One region of the Acinetobacter sp. NBRC 100985 genome, then DNA from elsewhere that is predicted to be linked to it. Evidence: riboswitches for the same ligand, from Rfam matches in the RefSeq annotation. Region 1 holds a riboswitch; the other holds the start of a gene.
The links. Region 1 has a riboswitch for fluoride ahead of ACT4_RS14375 (DUF190 domain-containing protein). Riboswitches for the same ligand answer to the same signal wherever they lie in the genome.
Positions count from the first base shown of each region.

Region 2: linked by a shared signal. The riboswitch ahead of crcB (fluoride efflux transporter CrcB) and the one ahead of ACT4_RS14375 (DUF190 domain-containing protein) in region 1 are both predicted to bind fluoride.

Region 1 covers NZ_BAEB01000038.1:139,604-144,071, forward strand. The annotation lists gene ACT4_RS14360 (sulfite exporter TauE/SafE family protein) at 1-838, shown strand, start outside; gene ACT4_RS14365 (3-deoxy-7-phosphoheptulonate synthase) at 958-2,049, shown strand; gene ppa (inorganic diphosphatase) at 2,101-2,628, opposite strand; gene ACT4_RS14375 (DUF190 domain-containing protein) at 2,621-2,953, opposite strand; fluoride riboswitch at 3,016-3,097, opposite strand; gene ACT4_RS14380 (hypothetical protein) at 3,297-3,797, shown strand; gene ACT4_RS14385 (TonB-dependent receptor) at 3,869-4,468, shown strand, end outside.
Region 2 covers NZ_BAEB01000004.1:84,997-89,464, reverse strand. The annotation lists gene ACT4_RS01425 (DUF2071 domain-containing protein) at 69-926, shown strand; fluoride riboswitch at 985-1,065, shown strand; gene crcB (fluoride efflux transporter CrcB) at 1,192-1,572, shown strand; gene ACT4_RS01415 (DUF190 domain-containing protein) at 1,590-1,919, shown strand; gene ACT4_RS01410 (type B 50S ribosomal protein L31) at 2,009-2,263, opposite strand; gene ACT4_RS01405 (AarF/ABC1/UbiB kinase family protein) at 2,403-3,698, opposite strand; gene ACT4_RS01400 (MATE family efflux transporter) at 3,948-4,468, opposite strand, start outside.

The sequences.
Region 1 (4,468 bases):
TGTAGGTATTACAGGTGTTGGCGGTGGTTCATTAATGACTCCCATTTTAATTAGCCTTTTTAAGATTGAACCACATATCGCTATCGGTACAGATTTACTTTATGCATCTATCTCTAAATTCTGTGGATCGGTGGTACATGCAAAAAAGCTCAATATTGTTTGGCCAATTGTTCTGTGGCTAGCTTTAGGTAGTATCCCAGCTTCATTTGCAACGTCTTGGGTACTTGAACATTATCTAAGTCAATCAACTCACTATAAAGCAGTCTTAACTACAGTTTTGGGTTTCATGTTGACTTTGACTGGTATTTCAATTGTCTTCCGCACTCAAATTGAAAAGTTTTTTGACCGTTTCCGTAATCGTGAACAAGCGAATATGGAAAGTGAACAACATGCGTTACAACATAAACGCTTGTATATTCTGATCATGGGCATCGTGCTCGGCATCTTTGTAACACTATCGTCTGTTGGGGCTGGCGCTTTCGGTATCATGGCATTGGTGATCATGTTTCCAAATCTACCAATGATTCGTATCATTGGTTCTGATGTGGTGCATGCGGTTTTATTGACAGCCGTTGCTGGTTTAAGTCATATGTCATCTGGTAATGTCGACTTTACATTATTAATGTGGCTACTGGTTGGTTCCATACCTGCGATTGTCGTTGGCACGCTCATCAGTTCTCGTATGCCAGAACGCTTGATCCGCAAGATTCTTGGTATTACCCTATTTGCCTTAGGTGTTAACTTTATGGTGAACCCGATTAAAGCAAAACCAAAGCCAGTTGAAACTCATCAGGCTGTTGTAATTCAACAAACAAGCTATTCAACAACAACGGTTTAAGCCAATAAATGTCGATTGTTTCTGCACAAATTATGCGATTCGCTAGTTAATCAGTCGACATTTCGTGCTATATTCGTAGACAAAATAACCTCTTCTTTTAGATTAAATTTGTGACAGCAATGAATACTCTACAGTCAAATCCAGTTTCTCAGCCAGATATCGACGACGTTAATATTAAAAGCATTCAGACTTTGATTACTCCAGCGGAATTGAAAGCTGATCTTCCTTTATCTGAAGCTGCTTCTCAAACTGTATTACAAGGACGTGCAACTGTACGTAATATTTTAGACGGCAATGACAAGCGTCTTTTTGTCGTGATTGGCCCTTGTTCAATCCATGATCCTAAAGCTGCGCATGAATATGCTGATCGTTTGAAAGAGTTAAGCGAAAAAGTTAAAGATACGCTTTATCTTGTAATGCGTGTTTATTTTGAGAAACCACGTACCACCGTTGGTTGGAAAGGTTTAATCAATGACCCTGACATGAATGACTCTTTCAATATTGAAAAAGGCTTACATATCGGTCGTGGATTATTGATTGATTTAAATGAAAAAGGTTTGCCATGTGCAACTGAAGCACTTGATCCAAACTCACCACAATACTATCAAGACTTGATTTCATGGTCTGCGATTGGTGCGCGTACTACAGAAAGCCAAACTCACCGTGAAATGTCGTCAGGCCTATCATCTCCTGTTGGTTTCAAAAATGGTACAGATGGTGGCTTAACAGTTGCAACCAATGCAATGCAATCTGTTAAACATGGCCATAGCTTCTTGGGTCTAAATGAAAATGGTCAAGTTGCAATTATTAATACTAAAGGCAACCCTTACGCTCACGTCGTATTACGTGGTGGTAATGGTAAGCCAAACTATGATGCAACTTCTGTTGCCGATGCTGAAGCAGCTTTGGCAAAAGCTAAAGTTAGCAACAAGATCATGATTGATACTAGCCATGCCAACTCAAACAAAGATCCGTACTTACAACCTTTAGTTTTGAAAAACATCACTGAACAAATTCTTGATGGTAACAAATCAATCGTTGGGATCATGGTTGAGAGTCACCTTAAAGGTGGTCGTCAGGATATTCCTGAAAACCTATGTGATCTAGAATACGGTAAGTCAGTAACTGATGGCTGTATTGATTGGGATACGACAGAAAAAGCATTACTCGAAATGCATGAAGCATTAAAAGACGTACTACCAACACGTTAAGCTACATTCACAAGAAAAAGCCCATGTAATATGGGCTTTTTCTTTTATCTATTATTTATGTGTTGGATAAGCTTGCACAGATTTTATAATTTCTTCTCTCGCTTTTTGCACATTCTCCCAAGCTATAAATTTGACCCATTTACCCTCTTCCAAGTCTTTATAGTGTTCAAAAAAATGTTTAATCCGATCTAAAATAAGAGGATGAATATCATCTATATCCTTTATAGACTCATATAAGGGAGATGTTTTGACATGAGGAACCGAGATAATTTTAGCATCCATTCCATGCTCATCCTCCATATACATCACACCCACAGGGCGACTACGAATCACAGAGCCAGCAACAACAGGATAAGGTGCAAGTACGAGAACATCTAAAGGATCGCCATCTTCACTCAAAGTTTCAGGTATATATCCATAGTTAGTAGGATAAGACATTGCAGTACTCAGAAAACGATCAACAAATAAAGCATCATATTCTTTATTCATTTCATATTTTACAGGTGCATGATTTTCTGGAATCTCAATTAAGCTGTAAAAATCATCTGGAATATTCAGACCTGAAATAACCTTAGACATTATTATTCTCCTTATGTCCAACATAACCAAATTCAATTGGGGTTTTGGTATAAAAAATTGAAATGTTTTCTTGAGAGATAGTCGAAAGAAACGATTGTTCTTGCTCAATATTCACCACAAACTCAATTTGAATCGGACGATCAGCAAGTTCAAAAAAATGTGCGGCGTGGAGTTTTCCATGTCGATCAAAACTCTCAACACCATGACTTACAGTTGCACCTTTTAAACCTATAGATTGAGCTTCGGTCAGCAGCCACTCATACAGAAGTTTTCCTTTGTAATTTTCATTTTCTTCAATATAGAACTTGAGTAAATAACCTTTCATACGCATCTCCAATAAATAGAATGCGTAGTCCTACGCACCCTATTTATTCTTTATAAATTTAGGGTAACGTAGGCATCATTAGCCTCTATTCATTTTAATGACGAGGCGGTTTTTGCAAGGAAGAATGCCATTTCCTTATTTCAACGTATTTATCTTAGTCGCATCTCAACGTATTTGCAATTTTAGATTCAAGCGAATAAAGCCTTATATATTTACATGAATAATTAAGAGATAAGTCTCTTATTCACTATAAATTCTGTTGTAAATGTATCCAATACATTTTGAACTGTAATATTTTTTTAATTATACTGCTGCCACATTTCTACTACGACGCTTTGCTGATATGCAATCCAGTTTCCGTCAACACTTGCTAAAGTGGCGTGCCTCCCTAGGCACGGTAACTTTGCTTTGTTTACTCTGGCATATCTTCTTGCCCACAATGGTGCATATAGGTGTCGTACCTGCGCTCTATGCAATGCCAAGCCATTGCCAAGTCACAGATATACAAAATAGCTTGATGGCTTCAGAAACACATTCAATTCATCATCACACGATGCATCATATGCAACACGAACAGCATATGCAGCATGCTGAGCATTCACATCTTAGTGAACATGCACAGGCTGTTTTTGCGCTTGCAAGTCAAATCATGAAACATTGTCCTTTATGTTCTCATGGTTTAGATGCTGCTGTGATCATACCATTACTTGCTTTTGTACTTATCTTTCTTTTGGCGTGGTTTAGCCGTGTACGCTGCCTTTGCTATACATGGACCGAAGATTTACATATACCCCGTATCTTCTACACACTTCCCTTAAAACAAGCCCCACCACTCACTTTATAAACCGCATTTTTACATCGTGCCCAGTAAACCACTGTGGTACAGCCCTGTTTATTGCTTTTATAGAGTTCAACATGACTACTCAATTCCGTTTGTCAGTATTAACCGCTGCTTGCCTTTCTGCGAGCTATAGTTCAATCATTTTTGCTGAAGCTACACCTTCTGAACAACCGCAAACATTAGCCACAATTGTGATCACCGCAAACCGTGAAGGTGAATCAATCAACAATACACCTGCTGCAATCAGTAAAATTAACGCTCAAGATATCGAAGATAAACATGCAACATTCATTGGACAAGTGCTTAATCAAGCACCTGGCGTCCGTATGAATGATCTGGGTAATGAACAACACATGATGTCCATTCGCCAACCGATTACTACTGCTGCGGTTTATCAATATTTAGAAGATGGCTTATCTATACGTCCTGTGGGCGTGTTTAACCATAATGCGTTATACGAAGTCAATTTGGCTGGGATCGATAATATAGAAATCCTACGTGGCCCAGCGAGTAGCTTATACGGTAGCAATGCGATTGGTGGAACGATTAACTTTTTAACTAAAGCACCAAGTTTAACGCCCACAGCAAATATAGGTTTAAGTGCCAGTTCTGAGGGATACCGCCGTTTAGATGCAGGTGCATCCAATACCTTTGATAGCGCATATGGTGAGCAT
Region 2 (4,468 bases), on a different contig from region 1:
TGTGACCAAACTGGACGTATTGATTGAAGATGATTATGCTCATCGCAATGATGAGTGATATGACAACAATGAATAGACATCGTTTTAAGCCACCTAAACAAAATACACTTTTTCAATTGCTTGCCAAATTTTTGAGTTGTCGTTTGATTTTGCAGTTGCGCCGACTGTTGATGCGTTGTATTCCATTTATGCGTTTAGAAAGTCAGGTCAAAGATATTGTCTATTTATCTTGGCTGGTAGATGTGGAGCAGGTACGTCAGCATTATCCTTCTGATGTACCACTTTGGGAGAAGCAAGGTAAAACAATTTTTACGATTTTAACCTATCAACATCAGCATTTCGGTTTTCGCTTTTTAGGTGGGTTACGTCAATGGATGCCGTCGCCACAGCAAAGTAATTGGCGATTTTATCTAGATCATACTTATCCGAAGACTGTGATTTTTGAGCAAGTGCTTTTAGATCAGTATCTCTATGTGATGGGTGGACGACTAGCCAGTGATGTGATGCCTGCACAGTATGCGCCTGTATTTCAGCATCAGTTTAATCCACAGCAGCAAAGTATTCAGACAGATGTTTTTGTTGATACAGACTATTCATTTAACAGTGATGTAAAAATGACACAGGAAAAAACACTCACACCAACATGGCAACAGATGTTTGATTCATGGGATGAGGCGGTACAATTTTTGGTGGATCAAGATCACGCTTGGGCAGAATGGGTTGATCGACCTGAATGCATTTCGCAGGGTGATATTGAGATGCCTGTTCAGTATGAAGATATACGAGCTGCTCAAATCTTGTCTCTTAACGCGCCTGCATTATTAAAGAAATTTGGCGTGGAAAGTGACACAGATGCTTTTACATTTGTTGTCCCTGCTTTAGATTTTCATGTACTCGGTGAACGGATTTTAGAAAAATCGAACTAGATTGTGGATAACTTTATGTTTATACACAGTGTTGAGTTGTCTAAAAATTATGTTATTTTAGAGCAAAGGAGATGGCATTCCTCCTATCACAAACCGCTCCATTTTTTACTAGATGAGAGCTAATGATGCCTACGTTTCCCTGAACAGGGGCGTAGGTTTGTGCGTGCTCTGTTCTTTAATTTGGAGTTCGCAGATGATCAGTCCTCAGAAAAATAAACCCATGTTGAATGTTTATTTATCTCCAAATCAGTGTTTGGAGTGAGTCATGTATTATCCTTTAATTTCGATTGCATTAGGTTCAATGTTTGGTGCTTGGTTGCGCTGGTTTATTGGACTCAAACTCAATCCAATTTTTCCTAATATTCCATTGGGAACAGTCGCCGTAAATTTTGTTGGTGGTTTTATCATTGGATTTGCAATTTCATATTTTTCTCAAAGTTCACTCAGTCCCAATTATAAACTTTTTGTGATTACAGGCTTTTGTGGCGCGCTTACAACATTTTCAACCTTTTCAGCTGAGATCGTGACCTTGCTACAAAGTGGTAAATTGGGTTATGCATGTGCCGCAATTGCGATTCATGTTTTAGGCTCATTGTTATTTACGATTTTAGGAATGAGTTTACATCAGTGGTTAAGCGCGGCTTAGTTGGGGGAATAGTCAAAATGAATGGATTTTTAATTACTTTTTATACTGCCCAAAATCGAACTTATCAGGGACAGTCCATGAATGAGTGGTTGTTTAGTGTCGCGAAGAAAATGAATCTACGAGGTGCAACGATGTTAAGTGCTGTCGAAGGTTTAGACCATCATGGTCAATTGCATTCTGGACATTTCTTTGAGCTGGCGGATCGTCCAGTACAAGTTCAGTTTGCTGTGACAGAGGATCAAGCAAAGGAATTGTTAGATTATTTGAATAGCAAAGAAATCTCTTTGTTTTATGTCAAAGCACCCATTGAGTTTGGTTTCGTTGGACAATCTGAAAATGAGATTTGAATTTTAGGCATAAAAAAAGAAGTCTAAGCGGAGGAGATTGCCTTAGACTTCGAATAATTACAGCCTAATGGGTGAAACTTAAAATAAGATTAACCCTTGCGGTTAAAACGACCAAAGCGTTTATTAAAGCTTGCAACACGACCTTCATTGCTCGCCTGACGTTGCTCACCTGTATAAAACGGGTGTGATGCACTTGAAATATCCAGCGTAACGTATGGATAAACTTTACCTTGATATTCTTTCGTTTGCTTGGTTTGAAGCGTACTCCCAATTAAGAAATAAGCATCCGCATTGGTGTCATGAAATAGAACTTGTTGGTATGTAGGGTGGATATCTTTACGCATTTTTAAATACTCCTAATTTATATAGAAATGTTATAACATAACAATATATGGAGTCAATTCATGAAACTTCAAGCTGTATTATTTATACATTTAAATAATACAGCTTCTTTGAAATTCGCCGATGAAAAGTAGGATGGGTTTAATAATTCGGTACCAGTTCTTCAAAAAGATCATTCAAATTGTCATGCACCTTCAGATGAATGAGATTCCAGTAATGTCCTGAAATCGTTCGATTCACCATCAGCGTATCAGGTGATGGTTTAAAGACATCCCAATATTTTAATGATTTCTTCACCAGTCTCATGCCATCGTGATGAGATGAATTTTCAGCAAAATCGTAATGTGTGCTTAATGGACGCAGTAGGATTTCGATCCACTGGACATAAAGCTCGCTTGGAAATTTTTGCTTTTCAGCGATTGAATGTAGCTCAACCAGTAGATTTTCAACCTGATTAATATCTTCTTGGCGAGCTGCATTTACCAATGCTTTAAAATGCTGAATGATTTCAGGTGAAAGGGTTTTTACACTGCCGTAGTCATAAATGATGATACTGCCATCTTCTCGGAATGCAAAATTCCCTGGATGGGGGTCACAGTGAAAACGTTTTAAGAAAAACATTTCTTGCCCCAAAGCACGAATTAAACGTCGACCAATTTGATTGCGTGTTTCGACTGACCATGTGCTTGCAGTTTCAATGGACTCGCCTTGTTCTAAGCTGAGTGTAAGAACGCGACGAGAAGAATATTCTTTATAGACCGTCGGTATAATGACTTGGTCATCGAGTTTTTCATGAAATGTTTTAAAGACTTCGAGGTTTTGTGCCTCAATTTCATAATTAAGTTCAGCAGATAAACTATCTTGAATTTCTTTAAAAAGTTGGTCTTGTAATTTTTTATCAATTTTTAAAACACCCATGAGACGAAGTGCAAGACGGACTTGTTTTAAATCACTTTCACATGCATCGTCGACCCCTGGATATTGCACTTTGACCACAACTGATTGACCATTCGGTAGCACTGCACGATGTACTTGTCCAATCGATGCAGCAGCAAAAGGCTCTGCTTCAAAAGAGCTAAATACTTCAGTTAAGGGTTTACCTAGCTCTTTTTCAACTTGCTGTTTAATTGCAGCGAAAGGCATTGCTGGTGCTTGGCGTTGTAGTTTGGCAATTGCTTTAGCGACTTCGGGTGGGAAAATATCTTTGTACTGTGAGGCGATTTGACCGACTTTCATTACCGCGCCTTTCATTTCACCTAAGGTATCAGCAATTTGTAATCCGATATCTTGAAAGAGTTGGCTTCGTGCTGCATTTTTTTGTTCTTCGTCTGCATTGAGATTGCGAATGGAGTTGGCGACGCTTTTGGTCGCAATACTTGCGGTCATACCAGCGAGTTTTAGAAAACGTTTACTGGGTGAACTTGCATGCTTCGCCATTTCGCTTGACCTCATACGATCCAGTTTTAAATTGATACTTTGATCATAGGCGACAAAACTTAAATTGCCTATAACAAAATGTTAAGTGATGTAATTTAAAAATCTCCCCTAAATTATCTTTAAAAGAGGGGAGTGCTTGAGCATCTAAGGTGATTTTAGGTTGTTGAGTACATTTTATTTTTATTCTTCTTGATATTTTAAATCTCTTGAGAGCTGTAGTGAGACTTACAGCTTCACTAGGAAAAATATCTAAAGGAGGTTGGCTAAGCGTTTATTGTTTAAATACAATCGCCCAATAAGTAATACACATGCGATGGTTAAACCAATAATCAATCCTAACCAAACACCTGCGACACCCCAAACGGTATAGCGTGCTAAATACAGACCAATTGGAAAGGCGATTACCCAATATGCCATCAACGTAATCCACATTGGTGCTTGTGTATCTTGCATCCCACGTAAGCATCCTGCGGCACTGACTTGCCACGCATCCATGAGCTGATATGCCATCGCAAACCAAAGTAGATACATAGCAACAGGAATTACTTGAAGATCATCTGTGTAAATTGCCACGATGTATGGGCGTGCAACCGCGATCAATGCCATCGTACAGGCTGCAAAGAATGTTGCACTTAATAGCCCGACTTTTTGTACTTGTCGCATGGCAAGCCAGTTTTTTTCACCATAATACATTCCCACACGAATGGTGAGTGCAATGGCTAGAGACAATGGAATCATGAACAATTGAGAAGTCACGGAAATGGCAATTT